2 regions of the Streptomyces sp. W1SF4 genome follow, and region 2 is predicted to be linked to the other one. Evidence: riboswitches for the same ligand, from Rfam matches in the RefSeq annotation. Region 2 holds a riboswitch; the other holds the start of a gene.

Region 1 (10,729 bases), 1.9 Mb from region 2:
TACCGGAACCGATTCCTACATCTTTGATACTTTGGAAGGGTGTCTGAGACGACGTACGGAATCGGCGAGGGGCCAGCCGCCCGAGTGAGCCTCTCACTGCCCGAGGGAACGGCAGAGGCGATTCGTGCGCGCGTGGGCAAGCGCGAGTTCTCGGCTTTCGTGACGGCGGCCGTGGAGCGTGAGCTGCGCGGGCAGATCCTTGACGAGTACCTGGCCGACTACGAGCAGCGGCGCGGCCCTCTCTCGGCCGAATCCCAGCACGCGGCCCGTCAGGTCTTCGATGAGATCTTCGCGGAGGGCAAGGAATGGCCCGCCGCAAGCTGAGCCGCGAGGGCACTCTCGTTCTGGACAGCGAGGGGCTGTCCAAGTTGCTGAACGACGATGAGCCCGTGGTGTCTCTCATCGCCGAAGCACGCAGTCGTGGCATGGAAGTCGTGATCAGCGCGTTGACGATCATCGAGGCAGTACACGCAGGCACCAACAAGACTCGACTGAACTGGATCCTCTCCGGTGTCCGCGTGATCCCGGTCGGAGAAGAGGAAGCCAGGGCTGCTTCCGTCCTGCTGATGGAGGCGGGCCTTCATGGCCACAAGTACGCGCTCGATGCGGCTGTGGCGGAGGCCGCCTTGCGACAACCGCGTCCTGTCGCCCTGCTCACCTCTGATGTCGACGACATGACGAAGCTCTGCGGAGATCGCGTGCACATCATCGGTGTCTGACAGCCCGCCAGCACGGTCCTCAGCCCCAGACGGCCGATGGCCGCCGAGATCCGAGAAGCGCGTAGCGATCTGTCGCGCCTGTCGGATTCCCGGGCTGCTCTGTTCGTCCTCTCGTGCGGGTACCAGCTCATGACGGCCGCCGGACGCCGAGACATGAGGAGCGCGTAGCGATCTGACGCGCCTCCCGGCTTCCCCGGGGGCGCTGATCAACCTCTCGTGCGGGTAGCCGCGCCCCCGGCCCGGAATCGCAACTCTTGAGGGCCCGGATGCCCGGCGGGCCGGCGCCCGGCCCCTCGCCCCTCGCTGAGGGACCCGTCCCTTGCCCTTGGACCGTGCCGTTTCTTTGGGGGTTTCCCGGCAGTCTTTCGGCTTTCCGGTTCGGGGCGGTCGGTCAAGGGTGGCCGAAGGCCATCGCGTAGCGACGCGACCGAAGGGAGCGCCCTTGAGGGACCGGCCCGAACCGGAAGGACGATGGGACTGACGGGAAGCCCCCAACCCTCCCTGAGGCGGGGCGAGGGGATCCCGCTCCCCGCCTCCCCAGCCCGCACCCGGGGAGGCGGGTGGGCAGCCACCGCCCGCCCCCACCCCTCGAGGGGAGATAGCCGGCCCGCACCGCGAGCCGCCCCTACCCCCGCAGCGCCTCCAGCTGGGCCTCGAACCACGCCGCCGGGGGGAGGGCCGTGGCTGCTGCTGCCAGGCGCTTCGTGCGTTCCGCGCGTTCCGCTTCCGGCATGGTCAGGGCCTCGTGGAGGGCTTCGGCCGTCGCCGTGACGTCGTACGGGTTGACCGTCAGGGCGTCGGCGCGGAGTTCCTCGTACGCTCCCGCACCCGTGGAGAGGACCAGCGCGCAGCCCGCCTCCGAGACGACCGGGATCTCCTTCGCGACGAGGTTCATGCCGTCCCGCACCGGGTTGATCAGGGCCACGTCCGCCAGCCGGTACGCCGCCAGGGAGCGGGCGAAGTCGTCCTGGACGGAGACCAGGACCGGCTGCCAGTCCGCCGTGCCGAACTCCGCGTTGATCTCCTCGGCCAGTTCGCGCACCGACTCGGTGTAGTCCCGGTACACCTTGAGGTCCTGCCGGGACGGGTAGGCGGACGCCAGGTGGACGACGCGGCCGCGCCACTCGGGGTGCGTGGTCAGCAGCTCGCGGTAGGCGAGCAGGCCGCGCAGGATGTTCTTCGACAGTTCGGTGCGGTCGACGCGGACGATCGTCTTGCGGTCGCCGACCTCGGCCCGCAGCGCGGCGAGCTTGTCGTCGACCTCCGGCCGGTGGGCCAGCGCCCGCAGGTCGTCCCCGTCGACGCCCAGGGGGTGGGCGGCCACCGTGGTGAACCGCTTCTCCCCGTACCGGCCGTCCGCCGACATCCTGCGGTGGTGGACGCCCTCGTAGCCGTCCCTGGGCATGTACGGGGAAGCGATGCCGCGCCGGTCGTCCAGGTTGGCGCCAGTGACGAAGTTGACCGCCCACAGCCCGGTGTGGAATCCCAGCCGGTCCGCCCCCAGCATCCCCCACACCAGCTCGCTCCTGATGTCGTCGGGGAGCATGTCCAGGAACTCCCGCGACGCCCAGGGCGTGTGCGTGAAGTGCGCGATCCGCAGGTCCGGACGCAGTTCCCGCAGCTGACCCGGGACCAGGGCGAGGTGGTAGTCCTGGACGAGGACGCAGGCGCCCTCGGCGGCCTCCTCGGCCAGGGCTTCGGCGAAGGCCCGGTTGTAGGCGGTGTACGAGTCCCAGCACCGCCGGAACTCCGCGTCGAAGACGGGCTCGCGGGGGACGTCGTACAGGTGGTGGTGGGTGAACCAGAGCACGGAGTTCGCGATGCCGTTGTACGCGTCGTCGTACACCGCCGGGTCGATGTCCAGCATCCGCACGCCCGGCTCCGCGACGCCCCGGCGGACCGCCTCCCGGTCGGCGTCGGACAGGGCCGCGCAGATCCACAGGGCCTCCGGCTGGGCCGCGAGCGCGGCGGAGAGGCCGGAGACGAGGCCGCCTCCGCCGCGCCGGGCGCTGAGGGTGCCGTCGGCGTCGAGGGCGTACGAGAGCGGGCCGCGGTTGGCGGCGACGAGTACCTGGGAAGCCACGGGGGAAGCCATGTGGCGAACCTAGCCCGGGGCCCGCTCGCTCAAACGTCCGGGAAATGTCCGGTTCGTCACGTAGTGGTCAGGGGTAGGGGCCCGCGGGCCGCCCCGTCCCGCATCCCACCCTCACGCCACGCGCCGTCCCGCGTACTCCTCGACCTCCGCCATCGGCGGCCGCTCCTCCGTGTCCACGGCGTACGTGCGCGGCACGAACCCGTCCGGCCCCCGCTCGAACTGCGTCAGCTCCGGCCGTACCAGGTGCCCGCGCGAGAGCCGCAGCTGCGCGGTGCGGTAGATCGCGGCGGCCATCCGGCCCAGGGCCTGCCCGTCCTGGTGCCGGTGCAGCCGGACCCCCACGTCCACCTGGGCCAGCGCGTCCAGCCCGACCGTGTGCAGCGCGTCCACCAGCAGGCCCAGCTCCACCCCGTAGCCGACGGGGAAGGGGAGGCGTTCCAGCAGGGAGCGGCGCACGGCGTACTCGCCGCCCAGCGGCTGGACGAAGCCGGCCAGCTGGGGCCAGTGGAGGTTGAGGAGCGGGCGGGCCACCAGCTCCGTGACGCGGCCGCCCTGGCCGGGGGTGTCGCCCAGGGGCCGTTCGTACATGGCCTTGACGAACTGCACCTGCGGGTCGGTGAGCAGCGGCCCGACGATCCCGGAGACGAAGGCGGAGTCGAAGTCCCGCAGGTCGGCGTCGACGAAGCAGACGACGTCGCCGGTGGTGGCGAGCAGGGAGCGCCACAGCACCTCGCCCTTGCCGGGCAGGGCCGGGACGCGGGGCAGGATCGAGTCGCGGTGCACGACGCGGGCGCCGGCCTTGGCGGCGACCTCGGCCGTGCGGTCGGTGGAGCCGGAGTCGACGACCACCAGTTCGTCCACCAGGGGGACGGGCGGGGACTCGATCAGGTCGCGCCGGATGATCTCGACGATCTCCCCGACGGTGGCCTCCTCGTCGAGCGCGGGCAGCACCACGCTCACCGTCGTCCCGGCCGCCCGTTTCCGGTCGAGCAGCTGGTCGAGCGGTCGGTCGGCGGCGGACCAGGAGCGGTCTGCCAGCCAGCGCTCCACCTCATCCAGCACTCTCAGCACCCCTTGGGCATGTCTCGGGCTTCATTCGGTCTCTGCGTCACTCGGCCATTTGGGCCGAATTGTGATCCATCTCGCGGTTCGGACGGCTGTCTCAACCGCCCGTCCCTTCGGTTACAGTCTTGAACAACGCGAGAGACCGCCGCATGCCGGGGGTCCCGCGCACAAACGCACCGGCGCGCCGCAGAGCGCGTGTGTCCGGTGCCATACCGCTCATCCAGAGGGGCAGAGGGACACGGCCCGTTGAAGCCCCGGCAACCCTCCAGTCGGTTCTCGCCAGCGCGAGGCCCCGGCTAGGGAAGGTGCCAAATCCGTCTCATGGCGAAGTGCGCCATGGGGAAGATGAGGAGAAAGGGCCTCGCCATCATGGCTGCACAGACTGTCGCCACCTCTGTCGATCTCGGACCCGCCACCGGACTTTCCTGTCGCGAGTGCGGTACCCGCTTCGAGCTCGGCCCCATCTTCGCCTGCGTCGAGTGCTTCGGTCCCCTGGAAGTCGCCTACGAGCTGCCGCTCGGCGACCCGGAGGCCCTGCGCGCCGCGATCGAGGCCGGTCCGAACAACATCTGGCGCTACGCGCCGCTGCTGCCCGTCCCGGCGGACGTGGCCTCCAAGCCGAGCCTGAACCCCGGCTTCACCAAGCTGGTGGACGCCGAGAACCTGGCCAAGGAGCTGGGCGTCACCGGCAAGCTCTACGTCAAGGACGACTCCGGCAACCCGACGCACTCCTTCAAGGACCGTGTCGTGGCCATCGCCGTCGAGGCCGCCCGCGCCTTCGGCTTCACCACCCTGTCCTGCTCCTCCACCGGCAACCTGGCCGGCGCCGTCGGCGCCGCGGCCGCCCGGGCCGGCTTCCGGTCCTGCGTGTTCATCCCGCACGACCTGGAGCAGGGCAAGGTCGTCATGGCCGGTGTCTACGGCGGTGACCTGGTCGGCATCGAGGGCAACTACGACGACGTCAACCGCTTCTGCTCCGAGCTCATCGGCGACCCGCTGGGCGAGGGCTGGGGCTTCGTCAACGTCAACCTGCGCCCCTACTACGGCGAGGGCTCCAAGACGCTGGCGTACGAGATCTGCGAGCAGCTCGGCTGGCAGCTGCCCGACCAGCTCGTCATCCCGATCGCCTCCGGCTCCCAGCTGACGAAGATCGACAAGGGTCTCCAGGAGCTGATCAAGCTCGGCCTCGTCGAGGACAAGCCCTACAAGATCTTCGGCGCCCAGGCCGAGGGCTGCTCCCCGGTGTCCACCGCCTTCAAGGCCGGTCACGACGTGGTGCGCCCGCAGAAGCCGAACACCATCGCCAAGTCCCTCGCCATCGGCAACCCGGCGGACGGCCCGTACGTCCTGGACATCGCGCGGCGCACCGGCGGCTACGTCGAGGACGTCAACGACGAGCAGGTCGTCGAGGCCATCAAGATCCTGGCGCGTGCCGAGGGCATCTTCGCCGAGACCGCGGGCGGCGTGACCGTCGGCGTGACGAAGAAGCTGATCGAGAACGGGCAGCTCGACCCGGCGCTGACCACCGTGGTCCTGAACACCGGTGACGGCCTGAAGACCCTGGAGGCGGTGGCCGCGGACAGTGGCCAGACGGCCACCATCCGCCCGAGCCTGGACGCGTTCCGCGCCGCCGGCCTGGCCTGACCCTTCCCCCTGACACATCCGGAAAGGCGGTAGCGCCATGAGCGTCAACGTCCGCATCCCCACCATCCTGCGCACCTACACCGGCGGCGCCGCCGAGGTCCCGGCCGAGGGCGCGACCCTGGCCGAGGTCATCGAGTCCCTGGAGAAGAGCCACCCGGGCATCGCCGCGCGCGTCCTGGACGACCAGGGCAAGCTGCGCCGCTTCGTGAACGTCTACGTCAACGACGACGACGTGCGTTTCGAGGGCGGCCTGCAGGCGGCGACGCCGGACGGCGCCGGCGTCTCGATCATCCCGGCCGTCGCGGGCGGCTGCTGACGCGTTCAGATCAGAATTGCCCCCTCCGGTAAAAGCGGAGGGGGCAATTCTGCTTGATTGGGCGCGGTAGAGTTGGGGCAGTCCCCTCCGCTGTTCATGCCCGCCGCATATGAGCGGGCCGACGGATGGTTGACATTGAGTCAACATGAGCGTGCCTTTTGGGCCTTTGGTGCCGCTTGTCTGGCCCGAGTTGCCCTGGAATATGCCAGCTTTTCACCTTATTTTCAGGTTTCCGTGTGTCCAGATTTCTCGTCGGATTGACCTGTTGCTGACAGCACCGGTGCGGATACATTCAGCCGCGGTCGAGGCGTTCCGGCGCAAGTTCTGACCCGGGACCGCGAAGTGCGGTCCCGCGCAAGGGCCAGTAATAGGGGAGTTAGGCATGGCTCAGGGCACCGTCAAGTGGTTCAACGCGGAGAAGGGCTACGGCTTCATCGCGGTCGACGGTGGTGCGGATGTGTTCGTCCACTACAGCGCCATCCAGATGGACGGGTACCGCACCCTTGAAGAGGGTCAGCGGGTCGAGTTCGAGATCTCGCAGGGCCAGAAGGGTCCGCAGGCGGACATGGTCAAGCTAGCGGCCGGCTGAGCCGGAGCGAACGCGATCGGCCACCGACGCACGCACGGATGCTCGAGGGGCCCACATCCCGGACGGGGATGTGGGCCCCTCCTGCGTGTCGCCCCGTGTCACCGGCGCGCCGCCCGCGTGTTGCCTGAAGCCGCTTGCACTCGCGGGGGTCGAGTGCTAATCATTGGCGTTAGCACTCTCCAGGTGAGAGTGCTACTAAGACGAGGACCGGGCCGGTGAGGCCCGCAGGGTCCGGCGGGACGGAACCGCCGGATCCGCAGGCCGTCCGTCGCGGGCGCGGGCGCGGTCCGGAGCAATCCACCCCTGTCCGGGAGGACCACTTCACATGGCCAAGATCATTTCGTTCAACGAGGAGGCCCGGCGCGGTCTCGAGCGTGGCATGAACCAGCTCGCCGACGCCGTCAAGGTCACCCTTGGCCCCAAGGGTCGCAACGTCGTCCTTGAGAAGAAGTGGGGCGCGCCCACGATCACCAACGACGGTGTCTCCATCGCCAAGGAGATCGAGCTCGAGGACCCGTTCGAGAAGATCGGCGCCGAGCTGGTCAAGGAAGTCGCCAAGAAGACGGACGACGTCGCCGGTGACGGTACGACCACCGCGACCGTCCTCGCCCAGGCGCTCGTCCGCGAGGGCCTGCGCAACGTCGCCGCCGGCGCCAACCCGATGGCCCTCAAGCGTGGTATCGAGAAGGCCGTCGAGGCCGTCTCCGCCGCCCTGCTGGCCCAGGCCAAGGATGTCGAGACCAAGGAGCAGATCGCTTCCACGGCCTCCATCTCCGCCGCCGACACCCAGATCGGCGAGCTCATCGCCGAGGCCATGGACAAGGTCGGCAAGGAAGGCGTCATCACCGTCGAGGAGTCCCAGACCTTCGGTCTGGAGCTGGAGCTCACCGAGGGCATGCGCTTCGACAAGGGCTACATCTCGGCGTACTTCGCCACCGACATGGAGCGTATGGAGGCGTCCCTCGACGACCCGTACATCCTGATCGTCAACTCCAAGATCGGCTCGGTCAAGGACCTGCTGCCGCTCCTGGAGAAGGTCATGCAGTCCGGCAAGCCGCTGCTGATCATCGCCGAGGACGTCGAGGGCGAGGCCCTGTCGACCCTGGTCGTCAACAAGATCCGCGGCACCTTCAAGTCCGTCGCCGTCAAGGCCCCGGGCTTCGGCGACCGCCGCAAGGCCATGCTCGGCGACATCGCCATCCTCACGGGCGGCACGGTCATCTCCGAGGAGGTCGGCCTCAAGCTGGAGAACGCCGGTCTCGACCTGCTCGGCCGCGCCCGCAAGGTCGTCATCACCAAGGACGAGACCACCATCGTCGACGGTGCCGGTGACAGCGACCAGGTCCAGGGCCGCGTCAACCAGATCCGCGCCGAGATCGAGAACTCCGACTCGGACTACGACCGCGAGAAGCTCCAGGAGCGCCTCGCGAAGCTGGCCGGCGGCGTGGCCGTCATCAAGGCCGGTGCCGCGACCGAGGTCGAGCTCAAGGAGCGCAAGCACCGCATCGAGGACGCCGTCCGCAACGCGAAGGCGGCCGTCGAGGAGGGCATCGTCGCCGGCGGTGGCGTGGCCCTGCTGCAGGCCTCCTCGGTCTTCGAGAAGCTGGAGCTCACCGGTGACGAGGCGACCGGCGCCAACGCCGTGAAGCTCGCGCTGGAGGCCCCGCTGAAGCAGATCGCCGTCAACGGTGGTCTCGAGGGTGGCGTCGTCGTCGAGAAGGTGCGCAACCTGACCGTCGGCCACGGCCTGAACGCCGCGACCGGCGAGTACGTCGACATGATCGCCGAGGGCATCATCGACCCGGCGAAGGTCACGCGCTCCGCGCTGCAGAACGCCGCGTCCATCGCCGCGCTGTTCCTGACCACCGAGGCCGTCATCGCCGACAAGCCGGAGAAGGCCGCCGCCGCTCCGGGCGGCATGCCGGGCGGTGACATGGACTTCTGATCGGCCCCTGGCTGATCGGCTGTTCTCGAACGAGGGCGGCACCCCTTCCGACGGAGGGGGTGCCGCCCTCGGGCGTTTCCGGGGGCGGGGGCTCAGTGGGCGTAGTCCTTGAGCTTCCCGGTGTCGAGGGAGAACCCGACCGGCTCGGGGAAGGCGATGGTTTCGCCGTAGGAGCAGGACTCCCGTCGGCGGTAGCGTCCGTTTTCCGGCTGGCTGTAGACCGTGATGGTGTCGCTGTCGCGGTCGATCAGCAGGAACACGGGGATGTCCGCCTGCGCGTAGCCGTCACGCTTCTCCTGCCTGTCGCGCGCCTCGGTGTCGTGGTCGTGCGACGTGACCTCGACGGTCATCAGCACCCCTGCGGGATCGGACCACTCGCCGTGCCCGGCGAAGTGCCCTTGCGGTGCGAGTGCACCATCGGGCCGGGCGCGGCCGTTGCGGTACTGCTCGGTGCGGAGCCCGCGCTCGCGGTACAGGCGCAGGTCGGGGCGGTGCGCCATGCACTGGTCCGCGACCCACATGATGATCTCGTCGTGGTCGCCGTCGGGCACCGACTTGACCTCCAGCTTTCCGTTGATGAATTCGAGCGTGACCGTCTCGGGTGCGCGACGTGCCAGAGTCTCGAAGTCCTTCAGCGACATCTGGGGGTGCGCGGCGGTGCTGGGGGTCATGGGGTCGCCTCCTCGACACCATGGTGCCCGGGTTCGGCGCCGGTGGAGCGGCGGACTGGTCATCGGCGGTTCCTTTCGCGGACGCGGGCGGCGTGGGCGCGCACCTCGGCCGGGGTGAGGGTCGGGGCGAACACCGGCGGCCGGGGGGTGTCGGGGCGGCAGGCGCGGCAGCGGCCGTCGGTGAAGGCGCCCGGCGGGCCCGGGGCGCGGCATTCGGTGCACTCGGCGCGGGGCGGGGGCGAGGCTTCTTCCGCCGACGGGGCCGGTGGGGCGGCGGGGAGTTTCGACTCCAGGCGTTTGCGGAGCAGGGCCGCCGGGTGGTGGACCACGGGCGGCAGGCCGGCGGTGAGGGCGAGCCGGATCCGGTCGGGGGTGGCGCCCCGGGCCAGCCACGGGATCAGGAGCGGGGCGAGGGCCGTGCAGTCGGCCTTGGAGAGGGCCAGCGCGGGGGTGGTGCGGCCGAGGGAGGAGAGGACGCCGTACGCGTCATCCGGGACGTCCGCCCGGACCGGGGGTACCGGCGAGGGTGGTGGAGGGGCGGTCGGTGCGGGGGAATCCCTCCGGGTGAACCGGGCCCACCAGGCGCCGTCGCGGGCCGTGCGGGAGAAGTACGTACGGGTGACCCAGCGGGTGACCGCGCCGGGCAGCCGCTCCCGGAAGCGGTGCAGGTGCCCGGTGGTCACCAGCCGGTTGAGGGCGGTGCGCAGCGCGCACTGGCCCCACAGGGGCAGGACCGCCGCGAGGGTCTTCACGCTGATGTCGGCGCCGTCCGGCAGCCGGTCGAGGTACCCGGCGACGGCCGCCTCGCGGGCCGGGAGGTGCGTGAAGTCGCGGGCGGTGCGCGGCGCTTGCTCCGGTGCGGCGATTTTGCCGTAGCCGGGCTTGGCGAGGGGGTGCGGGGCAGCACTAAGCTGGACGTCATCCATAGGATCGCGCTTTCGATCTCGATGGTCAGGCCCTCGTTCGGTGTTGGCGCACCGGCGGGGGCCGATTTTCGTTTCCAGCCGCACGGTAGGGCCTGATGGCCCTACGTGGCAAGCCGGTCACGGATCGTCATCCGGCCTGGTATGGGCGGGGGTTGGGGAGGGCGGTGGGTGGTGGTGGGCTCCGCCCACCACCCATTCCACAGACAGGGCGCTCGGACTCCCGGGGCTTGAGCCCCGGGGCCGGGCGGCCGCCCGGAGCGTGGACGTATCGGCGTGGCAGAGCGGTGTTTGGTTGACTTGCGGCATGAGCGACGGGAAGAGCGTGTTCGTCAAGATCTGCGGGCTGAAGACCCCCCGCGACGTCGACGTGGCCGTGGAGGCCGGAGCCGACGCCGTCGGGTTCGTGTTCGCCCCCGGCAGCCCCCGGACCGTCGACGCCGCGCTGGCGCGGGAGCTGGCCGCGCGGGTGCCGGACGGGGTGCTGACCGTCGGGGTGTTCCGCGGGCAGCCCGTCGAGGAGGTGCGCCGGCTCGCCGACGAGAGCGGCGTGCGCGGCGTACAGCTGCACGGCGACGAACCCGCGGACCACTACGCGCATCTGCGGGCGCCGGGGCGCACGCTGCTGCGGGCCACCGCCGAGCACGTCGCGCGCTGCGGGGAGTACGGGGAGGACCTGCTCCTCATCGACGCCCCCGACCCCGGCTCCGGCAAGCCCTGGAACTGGGGATCCGCGCAGTTCACGGCGCCCGAGGGGCGCTG
Region 2 (10,729 bases):
CAAGGCCGCCCTGATGATCGTCCGCATCAAGCCGGAGGACATCAAGGACAAGCAGGAGCTGGAGTGGTCCCACGACGGGATCGTGGCCTTCTCCAAGATCTGCACCCACGTCGGCTGCCCGATCAGCCTGTACGAGCAGCAGACGCACCACGTGCTCTGCCCGTGCCACCAGTCCACCTTCGACCTCTCCGACGGCGCCCGCGTCATCTTCGGCCCGGCCGGTCACGCGCTTCCGCAGCTGCGGATCGGTGTGAATGACGAAGGCTTCCTCGAGGCGCACGGCGACTTCGAAGAGCCCGTCGGTCCTGCATTCTGGGAGCGCGGATGAGCACCTCCACGAACACCTCGGCCGGCCCGGCGCGCAACGCGTCGCGCGGCGAGCGCGTAGCCGACTGGGCGGACGGCCGCCTGGGCATCTACGGCCTCGCCAAGGCCAACATGCGCAAGATCTTCCCGGACCACTGGTCCTTCATGCTGGGTGAGATCTGCCTCTACAGCTTCATCATCATCATCCTCACGGGTGTGTACCTGACGCTGTTCTTCCACCCGAGCATGAACGAGGTCGTGTACCACGGCTCGTACGTGCCGATGCAGGGCGTCATGATGTCCGAGGCCTTCGCCTCGACCCTGGACATCAGCTTCGACGTCCGCGGTGGCCTGCTGATCCGCCAGATCCACCACTGGGCGGCGCTGATCTTCGTCGCGGCCATGGTCGTGCACATGATGCGCGTCTTCTTCACCGGCGCGTTCCGCAAGCCGCGTGAGGTCAACTGGATCTTCGGCTTCCTGCTGCTGGTCCTCGGCATGTTCACCGGTTTCACCGGTTACTCGCTGCCGGACGACCTGCTCTCGGGTACCGGTGTCCGCTTCATGCAGGGCGCCATCCTGTCCGTCCCGGTCGTCGGCACCTACCTGTCGATGTTCCTCTTCGGCGGGGAGTTCCCGGGCGGCGACTTCGTCGCGCGCTTCTACTCGGTGCACATCCTGCTGCTGCCCGGCATCATGATGGGCCTGCTGGTCGCGCACCTGATCCTGGTGTTCTTCCACAAGCACACCCAGTTCGCCGGCCCCGGCAAGACGAACAACAACGTCGTCGGCATGCCGCTGCTGCCCGTCTACATGGCCAAGGCCGGAGGCTTCTTCTTCCTGGTCTTCGGTGTCATCGCGGCCATCGCGGCGATCGCCTCGATCAACCCGATCTGGGCGCTCGGCCCGTACCGCCCGGACCACGTGTCCACCGGTGCGCAGCCCGACTGGTACATGGGTATGCCGGAAGGCCTCATCCGAGCCATGCCGGGCTGGGAGATCAACCTGTGGGGCCACACGCTCGTCCTGGGCGTGTTCATCCCGCTGCTGCTCTTCCCGCTGGTCCTCGGCGCCATCGCCGTCTGGCCCTTCATCGAGTCCTGGGTCACCGGCGACAAGCGCGAGCACCACATCCTGGACCGCCCGCGCAACGTCCCGACCCGCACGGCCTTCGGTGTCGCCTGGATCGCGGAGTACATCGTGCTCCTCATCGGCGGCGGCAACGACATGTTCGCCCAGTACTTCCACCTGTCGATCAACTCGATCACGTGGTTCGTCCGGATCGGCTTCTTCGTCGTCCCGGTCCTGGCGTTCATCGTCACCAAGCGGATCTGCCTCGGCCTCCAGCGCCGCGACCACGACAAGGTGCTGCACGGTCGCGAGACCGGCATCATCAAGCGCCTGCCGCACGGTGAGTTCGTCGAGGTCCACGAGCCGCTGTCGCAGGGCCACCTGCACAAGCTCACCGCGCACGAGCAGTACAAGCCGATCGAGATCGGCCCGACGGTCGACGAGAACGGCGTCGAGCGCAAGGTGACGCGCGGCGAGAAGCTGCGGGCGAAGCTCAGCAAGGGCTTCTACGCGGAGAACAACCAGATTCCGAAGCCCACGGTGGAGGAGTACAAGGAGATCCAGTCCGGCCACGGCCACCACTGATCTCCGGCACGACCGCTTGAGGGACCGGCCCGTCCGGTCCTGGTGTCGCCACGGCGAGAGCCCCGTCCAGTCGCTGGACGGGGCTCTTTGCCGTCTCCGGGGCTGGATAGGCTGAGATCCTTCCCATCGGACGTACGACCCCGACGAGCAGCAGGAGCTGACCATGAACGTTGCGACCCCGGCAGGCGGCGACAGCGTGGCGGCCCGCGGCTGGCCGGGCATCCTGGAGGCGCTGCTCACCCGTCAGGACCTCGTCGCCGAGGACACCGCCTGGGCGATGGAGCGGATCATGCGGGGCGAGGCCACGGACGCGCAGATCGCGGGCTTCGCGGTGGCCCTGCGGGCCAAGGGCGAGACGGTCGCCGAGTACACCGGGCTGGTCCGCACGATGTACGCCCACGCCAACGTGATCGAGGTGCCGGGGCGGACCGTGGACATCGTCGGCACGGGCGGCGACGGCGCCAAGACGGTCAACATCTCGACCATGTCCGCCATCGTGGCCGCCGGCGCCGGAGCCAAGATCGTCAAGCACGGCAACCGGGCGGCGTCCTCCGCCAGCGGCTCCTCCGACGTCCTGGAGAAGCTCGGCGTCAACCTGGCCCTCACCCCGCAGCGGGTGGCGCAGGTCGCCGAGGAGGCCGGCATCACCTTCTGCGCCGCGGTGGTCTTCCACCCCGCCCTGCGCTACGCCGCCTCGGCCCGCCGCGACCTCGGGGTGCGCACCGCGTTCAACGGCCTCGGCCCGCTCACCAACCCGGCCCGCGTCACGGCGCAGGCGGTCGGAGTGGCGGACGCCCGGCTGGCCCCGATCATGGCCGGGGTGCTCGCCGGGCGGGGGACCTCCGCCCTGGTGTTCCGCGGGGACGACGGCCTGGACGAGCTGACCACCACCGGGACCTCGCGGGTGTGGTGGGTCCGCGACGGCGAGGTCACGGAGCACGCCTTCGACCCGCGTGACGTGGGCCTCGGCACGGTCGACATCTCGGCCCTGCGCGGCGGCGACCCCTCGTACAACGCGGACGTCGCCCGCCGCCTGCTGGCGGGGGAGACGGGCCCGGTGCGCGACGCCGTCCTGCTGAACTCGGCGAGCGCCCTGGTGGCGCTGGACCCCGGCACCGGCACGCTGGAGGAGCAGCTCGCGGCCGGCATGGCCCGTGCGGCGGAGTCCATCGACTCCGGGTCCGCGCGCGCGGTGCTGGACCGCTGGGTGGCGGCCAGCAACCGCTGAGGCCGGGTTCCCTTCCGGTCACGGCCCCGGTCCACGATGTGGACCGGGGTCTTGCGCGTGCGGGATCTTGTGGCAGGATGCTCTCCAAGGTCACGAGTGACAGCGTTTAGGCCCCGGCTTGCTGTCCGGCAACCCTCCTTCCGTGGCGGGGTGCCCCGGGTGATGACCAGGCCGTAGGCAGCGAGGTCTACGGCAAGCGCGGATCCCTCGACACCAGGGGTCCTGGTCTCTCGAGGAGCGTTTTCCGTGAGCAAGCGAATGCGATAGGGCGAATCCGCCCCTTCTTCAACCCTCGGATCAGGGTGCCTTCCGCGTACCCCCGATCAGTCCGAGGACCTTCCCGTACCCCCTGACGGCCGCCGCCGCGCGTCGCCGCACCCGCGTACGGGCACTCCGAAGCCATTCAGCCCTGCCTGCCGGGAGATACCGCCATGTCCGCATCCCTGAACGCCGCCACCGCCGCCTGCGCCACCGCCGCCGACGTCCCCGCCTGTGACGGGCCGCTGCCGGTGCTCGGCCGGGACGTCACCGTTCCCCTCGTCACCGGCGGCGAGGTCACCTACGCGGCCCTGGACTACGCGGCCAGCGCCCCCGCGCTGCAGCGGGTCTGGGACGACGTCGCCGCGTACGCCCCGTACTACGGCAGCGTCCACCGCGGCGCCGGCTACCTCTCGCAGCTCTCCACCGACCTGTTCGAGCAGAGCCGCGCCACCGTCGCCGAGTTCCTCGACTGCCGCCCCGCCGACCAGGTCGTCTTCACCCGGTCCACCACCGACTCCCTGAACCTGCTCGCCGCCGCGCTGCCGGCCGGCTGCCAGGTGTTCGTCTTCGAGACCGAGCACCACGCCTCGCTGCTGCCCTGGGGCGACGCCCGGGTCACCTACCTCAACGCCCCCCGCACCCCCGGCGAGGCCGTCGCCACCCTGGAGCGGGCCCTCGCCGACCGCACTGCATCAATTGAAGAGGGCTACGGCCCGGCGCTGGTGTGCGTCACCGGCGCGTCCAACGTCACCGGTGAGCTGTGGCCGGTGAAGGAGCTCGCCACCGCCGCGCACGCCCACGGCGCGCGCATCGTGCTGGACGCCGCCCAGCTGGCCCCCCACCACCCCGTCTCCGTACGGGAGCTGGACGTGGACTGGGTCGCGTTCTCGGGGCACAAGCTGTACGCGCCCTTCGGCTCGGGCGTGCTCGCCGGCCGCGCCGACTGGCTCCAGGAGGCGCAGCCGTACCTCGCCGGGGGCGGCGCCTCCCGCAAGGTGGCCCGCCGCGAGGACGGCGGCGTCGACGTCGAGTGGCACACCACCGCCGCCCGGCACGAGGCCGGCTCCCCGAACGTGATCGGCGTCTACTCCATCGCCTCCGCCTGCCGCGCCCTGCGGGAGGCCGGCTTCGAGAACCTCGTCGCCCGGGAGGAGCACCTCATCGCCAAGGTCCGCGAGGGCCTGGCGGAGGTCCCGGCGGTGCGGGTGCTGTCGCTGTTCGGGGACGACGCCCCGCGCGTCGGCGTCATCTCGTTCGTGGTGGACGGCTGGAACAGCTCGCACTTCGCGGCCGCGCTGTCCGCCGAGTACGGGATCGGGGTGCGGGACGGGCTGTTCTGCGCCCACCCGCTGGTCCGCACCCTGCTGGGCAGCGAGCCGCAGGCCCAGGGCGAGTGCGGGGCGCCGGAGGCGGCGCCGGGGGAGCGGTCGCTGAACGCGATCCGGGTCAGCTTCGGGGCGGGGACGCCGGACGAGCACGTGGAGCGGTTCGTCCGCGCGGTGCGGGAGCTGGTCGAGGACGGTGCGAAGTGGTCCTACCGGACGGAAGAGGGCCGCTGCGTGCCGGCTGTGTAGGTGTGCGCGGGGCCGGCCGCTGCGCGGGGCCTGCCCCTCCCCGCCCTTCAACCGTTCTCGCCTCAAACGCCGGCGGGGCTGGAAGCGCCGCGCAGCGGCAAATTCCAGCCCCGCCGGCGTTTGAGGCGCGGGGGTCTGGGGGCGGAGCCCCCAGGACGGGCCCCGCGCAGTGGCACCCCGTACCGGCCCGGGGAGAGGGCTACGCGTCCAGGCCGATGGCGAAGGCGGCTTCGAGGTCGTGCTGCGAGTACGTGCGGAACGCGACGTGCGTGTCGGTGGCCTCGACGCCCGGGATCTTGCTGATCCGGCCCGGGATGATGTCCGCGAGGTTCTCGTGGCGGGCCACCCGGACCAGGGCGATCAGGTCGTACGTACCGGTGACGGAGTAGACCTCGCTGACGCTGTCCAGCTGCGCGATGGACTCCGCGATCTCGGGGATCCGGTCCACGCTGGTCTTGATGAGCACGATCGCGGTGATCACGGTTGGCTGTCTCCCTCGCCGGCAGTCACTGGTCTCCTCACTCTAGTCGTACGGCGATAGCGGGCCCACGCGTAGCAGAAGCCCAGCGAGAACCCCACCACGTGGGCCAGGTAGGCCACTCCCGGACCGCTCCCCGCGCGGTGCGCCGCCAGCCACTGGAGGCCGAACCAGAACAGCAGCACGATCCATGCCGGGAAGCGCAGCGGCAGGAAGAGCAGGAACGGGAACAGGCTGGTCACCCGCGCCCGCGGGAAGAGGCACAGGAAGGCCCCCAGCGCCGCCGAGATCGCCCCCGACGCGCCCACCAGGGTCTGGTCCGAGGACGCGTTGGCCGCCGCGTAGGCCGCCAGCGCGAGGTAACCCGTGCAGACGTAGAACACGAGGAAGGGCGCCCGGCCCATCCGCTCCTCCGTCATCGCGCCGAAGACGTAGAGGAACAGCATGTTCCCGAGCAGGTGCAGCCAGCTGCCGTGGACGAACAGCGCCGTCAGCGGGGTCAGGAGCGGGCGTCCGGCCCCCGAGAACAGCTCGTCGGGGACGACGCCCCAGTGCCGGAAGTACGCCGTCCCCGTCTCCACGAGCAGATCGCCCGTCCCGTAGGCCGGGTTCAGGCCAGAAGCCGGGCCGAGGACGAACACCGCGCAGCAGGCGGCGATCAGCGCGTACGTGACCACGGGCCCCCGGGCGGCATCGCACAGGGTCCGCCACTTTACGATCATGCGACAGAGCATGACGCAGGCGGACCCACCTGAGGGTGGTGCCAGGCCGTAGGGTTACGTGCTGCGGTCCGCCGACCGCGGCGTAGGGCTTTAATTGAATGAGCTACGAAGGAGAGAGCGGCCTGATGACGGTTCCCCTGCCGACCGACACCACCCGGTGGCGCTGCACCCTGTGCGGCAACCTCACGCGGTTCGATGTCACCCGATCGTCGAAGGTCGTGGAGTACGTCCACCTCGATCTCGCCGGGGAGCCCAAGGTCGAGGAGCGCGAGGTGGTCAGTGAGACCATCGAGTCGGTCCGCTGCCGCTGGTGCAACGCGGTGGACCAGATCGAGCTCGTGGACAGGCCGGGCACCGACTCCTGACGGAGCGGGGCCCACAGTAGATCACGGTAGGGGTGACGGATTGTGGAGCCAGCAAGCGGCGCGACGCAGGCCGACGCGGCCGGCGACGCCGCGGAGGTCCTCGACCGCCCGCTGCCGGAAGGCGTGCGGCGCCGGGTCGTCGCGATCGTCTCGGACGCCTTCGGCGGTCTGACGGTCGGGGACCTCCCGGCGCAGCTGCGGCAGTACGCCCGCTTCACCCCGACCCGCCGCGCCAAGTTCGCGGGCAACGCCATGGCCGCGGCCGTGGAGACCGACGGGGTCTTCCGCAGCCGGATCGCGGAGAAGCTGCGCGAGGCGCAGCCCGAGCTGACCGGGGCCCTGGAGTCGGGCGCCCCGCCCGCCGCCGCGGACCCGCTGGACGTGGCGGCCGCCGCGTACGTGCTGCGCCCGGCCGGCTGGGTCAAGCTGGTGGCGTCCGCCGGTGAGGAGGCGCAGCGCGCCGACGCCGAGCGGGTCGGCGACGAGACACGGCGGGAGCTGGAGCGGCTGCGCGAGGAGCTGGCCCAGCTGAAGGAGGCCCAGCGCTCCGGCGGCGAGCAGGTGCGGGCCGAGCTGGAGGCCGCCCGCAAGGAAGCGGAATCGCTTCAGCGCAAGCTGCGCAGCGCCCTGAGCGACGTCAAGCGGGGCGAGGCCGCCCTGCGCAAGCTGGGCGGCGAGATCGACGGGATCCGCGGTGAGGCGGCGGCGCAGGTGGCCGCCGCCGAGAGCGAGTCCCGGCGCCTGAAGTCCCGCCTGGCGGAGGTGGAGTCGGCGCTGGAGACCTCGCGCCGGGCCACCCGGGAGGGGCGCAGCGTCGAGGACATGCGGCTGCGGCTGCTGCTGGACACCGTGCTGGACGCGGCGGCCGGACTGCGCCGCGAGCTGGCGCTGCCGCCGGTCTCCACGCGGCCGGCCGACACCGTGGACGCGGTGGAGCCGGGCCGGATGACCCCGAAGGACATCGCGGCGCGCGCCCTGTCGGAGACCGATCCGGCGCTGCTGGACCAGCTGCTGGCGCTGCCCCAGGCGCACCTGGTGGTCGACGGCTACAACGTGACGAAGACCGGCTATCCGACGATGCCGTTGGAGAAGCAGCGGCTGCGGCTGCTGGGCGGGCTGTCGATGCTGGCCGCGCAGACGGGTGCCGAGATGACGTGCGTCTTCGACGGTGCGGAGCTGGCGGCGCCGGTGCTGCTCGCGCCGCCGCGCGGGGTGCGGGTGCTGTTCTCCAAGGCGGGTGTGACGGCGGACGAGTTGATCCGCCAGCTGGTGCGGGCCGAGCCGCCCGGCCGTCCGGTGGTGGTGGTCTCCACCGACCGCGAGGTGGCCGACGGGGTGGCGAAGGCGGGCGCCCGGCCGGTGACGTCCGCATTGCTGCTCAAGCGGCTTTCGCGCGTTTCGTAACGCAAGCGGAAGACGTACCGTCAGCTCCTCGGCACGCAGCGTGGGGCTTGTGTGAAGGAAGCGGAACGGCGTCGGGATTTTTCTGCAGGGGGTTTGAAGTGATCAAGGACGGCTCGCTAGGGTCCGCTCAAACCTTCGTGCGGTAGCGCACCCGTTCGGGTGCGGGCCCCCGAGGAGAAGGAGCCCGCCCCCGTGGCGTCCCACCGCCGACCCAGGCCGCCGGCCCGCACCCGCGTGACCGTGCTCACCGCCACCGCCGCCGCGGCGGTCGCCCTCTCCGCGCAGTCCGCCGTGGCCGCCCCCGCCGGACCCGACAAGGACGAGGTCAAGAGCAAGGTCGACGCCCTCTACGAGGAGGCCGAGCAGGCCACCGAGAAGTCCAACGGGGCCCGCGAGCACCAGGCGGAACTCGAGAAGGAGATCGCGCGGCTCCAGGACGCCGTGGCCCGCGACCAGGACGAGCTCAACGACCTGCGCAACACCCTCGGTTCGCTGGCCACCGCCCAGTACCGCGGCGGCGGCCTCGACCCGTCCGTCGCGCTCCTGCTCTCCGCCGACCCCGAGACCTACCTCGACAAGGCCTCCACCCTCCAGCAGTTGAGCGGCAGACAGCTGGAGGCGGTCGCCCGGATCCAGGCCAAGCAGCGCGCCCTCGCCCAGCAGCGCCAGGAGGCCGCGAGCAAGCTCGCCGACCTCGACGCCACCCGCAAGGAACTCGCCGAGAAGAAGAAGGCCGCCCAGGACAAGCTCGCCGAGGCCCAGGCCCTCCTCAACACGCTCAGCGCCCAGGACCGCGGCCGGCTCAAGGAGGAGGAAGCCAGGCAGAGCGCGGCCGGGCAGAAGGCCGCCCCCGCGGTGAAGGCCTCCGGCCGGGCGGGGGCCGCGCTGGCGGCCGCGAAGACCAAGCTGGGCAGCGCGTACATCATGGGCGCCACCGGCCCCAGCGCCTACGACTGCTCCGGGCTGACCCAGTGGGCCTACGGCCAGGCCGGCGTCGGCATCAGCCGCACCACCTACACCCAGGCCAACGACGGCACGCGCATCGGCCGCAGCCAGCTCCAGCCCGGTGACCTGGTCTTCTTCTACGACGACCTGCACCACGTCGGCCTGTACGCCGGCAACAACATGACCCTGCACGCCTCCAACCCGCGCGGCGGCGTCAAGTACGAGTCGATGGACAACATGCCGTTCCAGTTCGGCGTCCGCATCTGACCCCCCGCCCCGGGCCCGCCGCATCTGACCCTCCGCCCCGGGCCCGCCGCATCTGACCCTCCGCCCCGGGCCCTCCGCCCCGGGCCCTCCGCCCCGGGCCCTCCGCCCCGGGCCCGCCGTACACCGCCCATCCGGGCGAATTGCGCGGAGGGGCCCTGACCCCGTGCCCCGCCCATGACCTGCGTCTGAGGCGGGTAGCCGTCATGCGCGCCCCCCGCCGGCCGTTGGCCGGTGCGTGGCCGCGCGGCTACTGTCTGCCAGCGCGGAACCCGGTACACGGCCGTCCACGGGGGGCGGACCCGGGCCCCGCACAGCGGAAGGAGCGGTTCCCCATGGCGTCCCACCGCCGGTCCGGGCTCAGCGGCCTCGACCGGAACACCAAGGTCACCGCCTTCACCGCCGCCGCGGCGGGCGCCGCCGTGGCCATCACGGGCGCACCCGCGCTCGCCTCCCCGGGCCTCCCCCAGGAACCCGCCGGAAGCGCCCGCGCCCAGGTCGACCGGCTCTTCGAGGAGGCCGAGCAGGCCACCGAGCGGTACAACGAGGCCGGCGAGAAGGCCGACGCCCTGCGCGCCCAGATCAGCCGGGCCCAGGACGCCGTCGCCCGCGGCCAGGACCGCATCAACACCATGCGCGGGGTCCTCGGAACCTTCGCCGGCGCCCAGTACCGCTCCGGCGGCCTGGACCCCACCGTCGAGCTGATGCTCTCCGACGACCCCGCCGCCTACCTCGACAAGGCCGCCGTCCTGGGCCGGCTCAGCGGCCGCCGCGCCCAGCAGCTGGCCGAACTCCGCGAGGAGCAGAGCCGGATCGGACAGCAGCGCCAGGACGCCTCCCGCAAGCTCGCCGAACTGGAGGCGCTGCGCACCGAGGTGGCCACCCAGAAGCGCTCCGTCACGGCGAAGCTCGCCGCCGCGCGCCGGCTGCTCAACGAGATGCCCTCCGAGGAGCGCGCCGACTTCGAGCGCGCCTCCCGCTCCGGCGGCCGGGGCCACGCCGACGGCCTGCCCGACCTGCCCGTCGGCGGCGGCCGCGCCTCGGGCCGCGCCATGGCCGCCGTGATGGCCGCCCGGGCCGCCGTCGGGAAGCCCTACGTGTGGGGCTCCACCGGCCCCTCCGGCTTCGACTGCTCCGGGCTGATGGTGTGGTCGTACCGCCAGGCGGGCGTCTCCCTGCCGCGCACCTCGCAGGCCCAGCGGTACGCGGGCCGGCAGGTGCCGCTGTCGCAGGCGCAGCCCGGGGACCTGGTGACGTACCGCTCCGACGCCAGCCACGTCGGCATGTACGTGGGCAACGGCCAGGTGGTGCACGCCCCGTACCCGGGCGCGCGGGTGCGGTACGACCCCGTCGGGATGATGCCGGTGTCCTCGGTGACCCGGCCCTGAGCCCGCCCCTGCGTACGATCGGCGGATGATCCGGGTCCGCCGACGCACCGCCGTACGCCTCCTCGCGCTCGCGCTGTGCCCGCTCCCGGCGCTGGCCGGCTGCACGGGCCCCGAGCCCGCGGCCCCGGCCGACACGGC

Evidence for each region. Region 2 has a riboswitch for S-adenosylmethionine ahead of D1J60_RS10285 (aminotransferase class V-fold PLP-dependent enzyme). Riboswitches for the same ligand answer to the same signal wherever they lie in the genome.
Region 1: it holds a riboswitch for S-adenosylmethionine, as region 2 does, so the genes downstream of both, thrC (threonine synthase) here and D1J60_RS10285 (aminotransferase class V-fold PLP-dependent enzyme) in region 2, are expected to answer to the same signal.

The regions. Positions count from the first base shown of each region.
Region 1 covers NZ_CP034350.1:4,100,342-4,111,070, forward strand. Annotated here, with positions in the region: gene D1J60_RS19170 (hypothetical protein) at 40-324, shown strand; gene D1J60_RS19175 (DNA-binding protein) at 306-719, shown strand; gene D1J60_RS19185 (trehalose-6-phosphate synthase) at 1,345-2,814, opposite strand; gene D1J60_RS19190 (glucosyl-3-phosphoglycerate synthase) at 2,926-3,876, opposite strand; SAM riboswitch class I at 4,093-4,231, shown strand; gene thrC (threonine synthase) at 4,249-5,523, shown strand; gene D1J60_RS19200 (MoaD/ThiS family protein) at 5,561-5,839, shown strand; gene D1J60_RS19205 (cold-shock protein) at 6,222-6,428, shown strand; gene groL (chaperonin GroEL) at 6,754-8,373, shown strand; gene D1J60_RS19215 (Uma2 family endonuclease) at 8,466-9,044, opposite strand; gene D1J60_RS19220 (hypothetical protein) at 9,104-9,970, opposite strand; gene D1J60_RS19225 (phosphoribosylanthranilate isomerase) at 10,275-10,729, shown strand, end outside.
Region 2 covers NZ_CP034350.1:2,187,198-2,197,926, reverse strand. Annotated here, with positions in the region: gene D1J60_RS10300 (Rieske 2Fe-2S domain-containing protein) at 1-328, shown strand, start outside; gene D1J60_RS10295 (cytochrome bc complex cytochrome b subunit) at 325-1,962, shown strand; gene trpD (anthranilate phosphoribosyltransferase) at 2,126-3,190, shown strand; SAM riboswitch class IV at 3,279-3,395, shown strand; gene D1J60_RS10285 (aminotransferase class V-fold PLP-dependent enzyme) at 3,622-5,025, shown strand; gene D1J60_RS10280 (Lrp/AsnC ligand binding domain-containing protein) at 5,225-5,506, opposite strand; gene D1J60_RS10275 (rhomboid family intramembrane serine protease) at 5,503-6,237, opposite strand; gene D1J60_RS10270 (hypothetical protein) at 6,351-6,590, shown strand; gene D1J60_RS10265 (NYN domain-containing protein) at 6,630-7,994, shown strand; gene D1J60_RS10260 (NlpC/P60 family protein) at 8,187-9,206, shown strand; gene D1J60_RS10255 (C40 family peptidase) at 9,539-10,591, shown strand; gene D1J60_RS10250 (hypothetical protein) at 10,617-10,729, shown strand, end outside.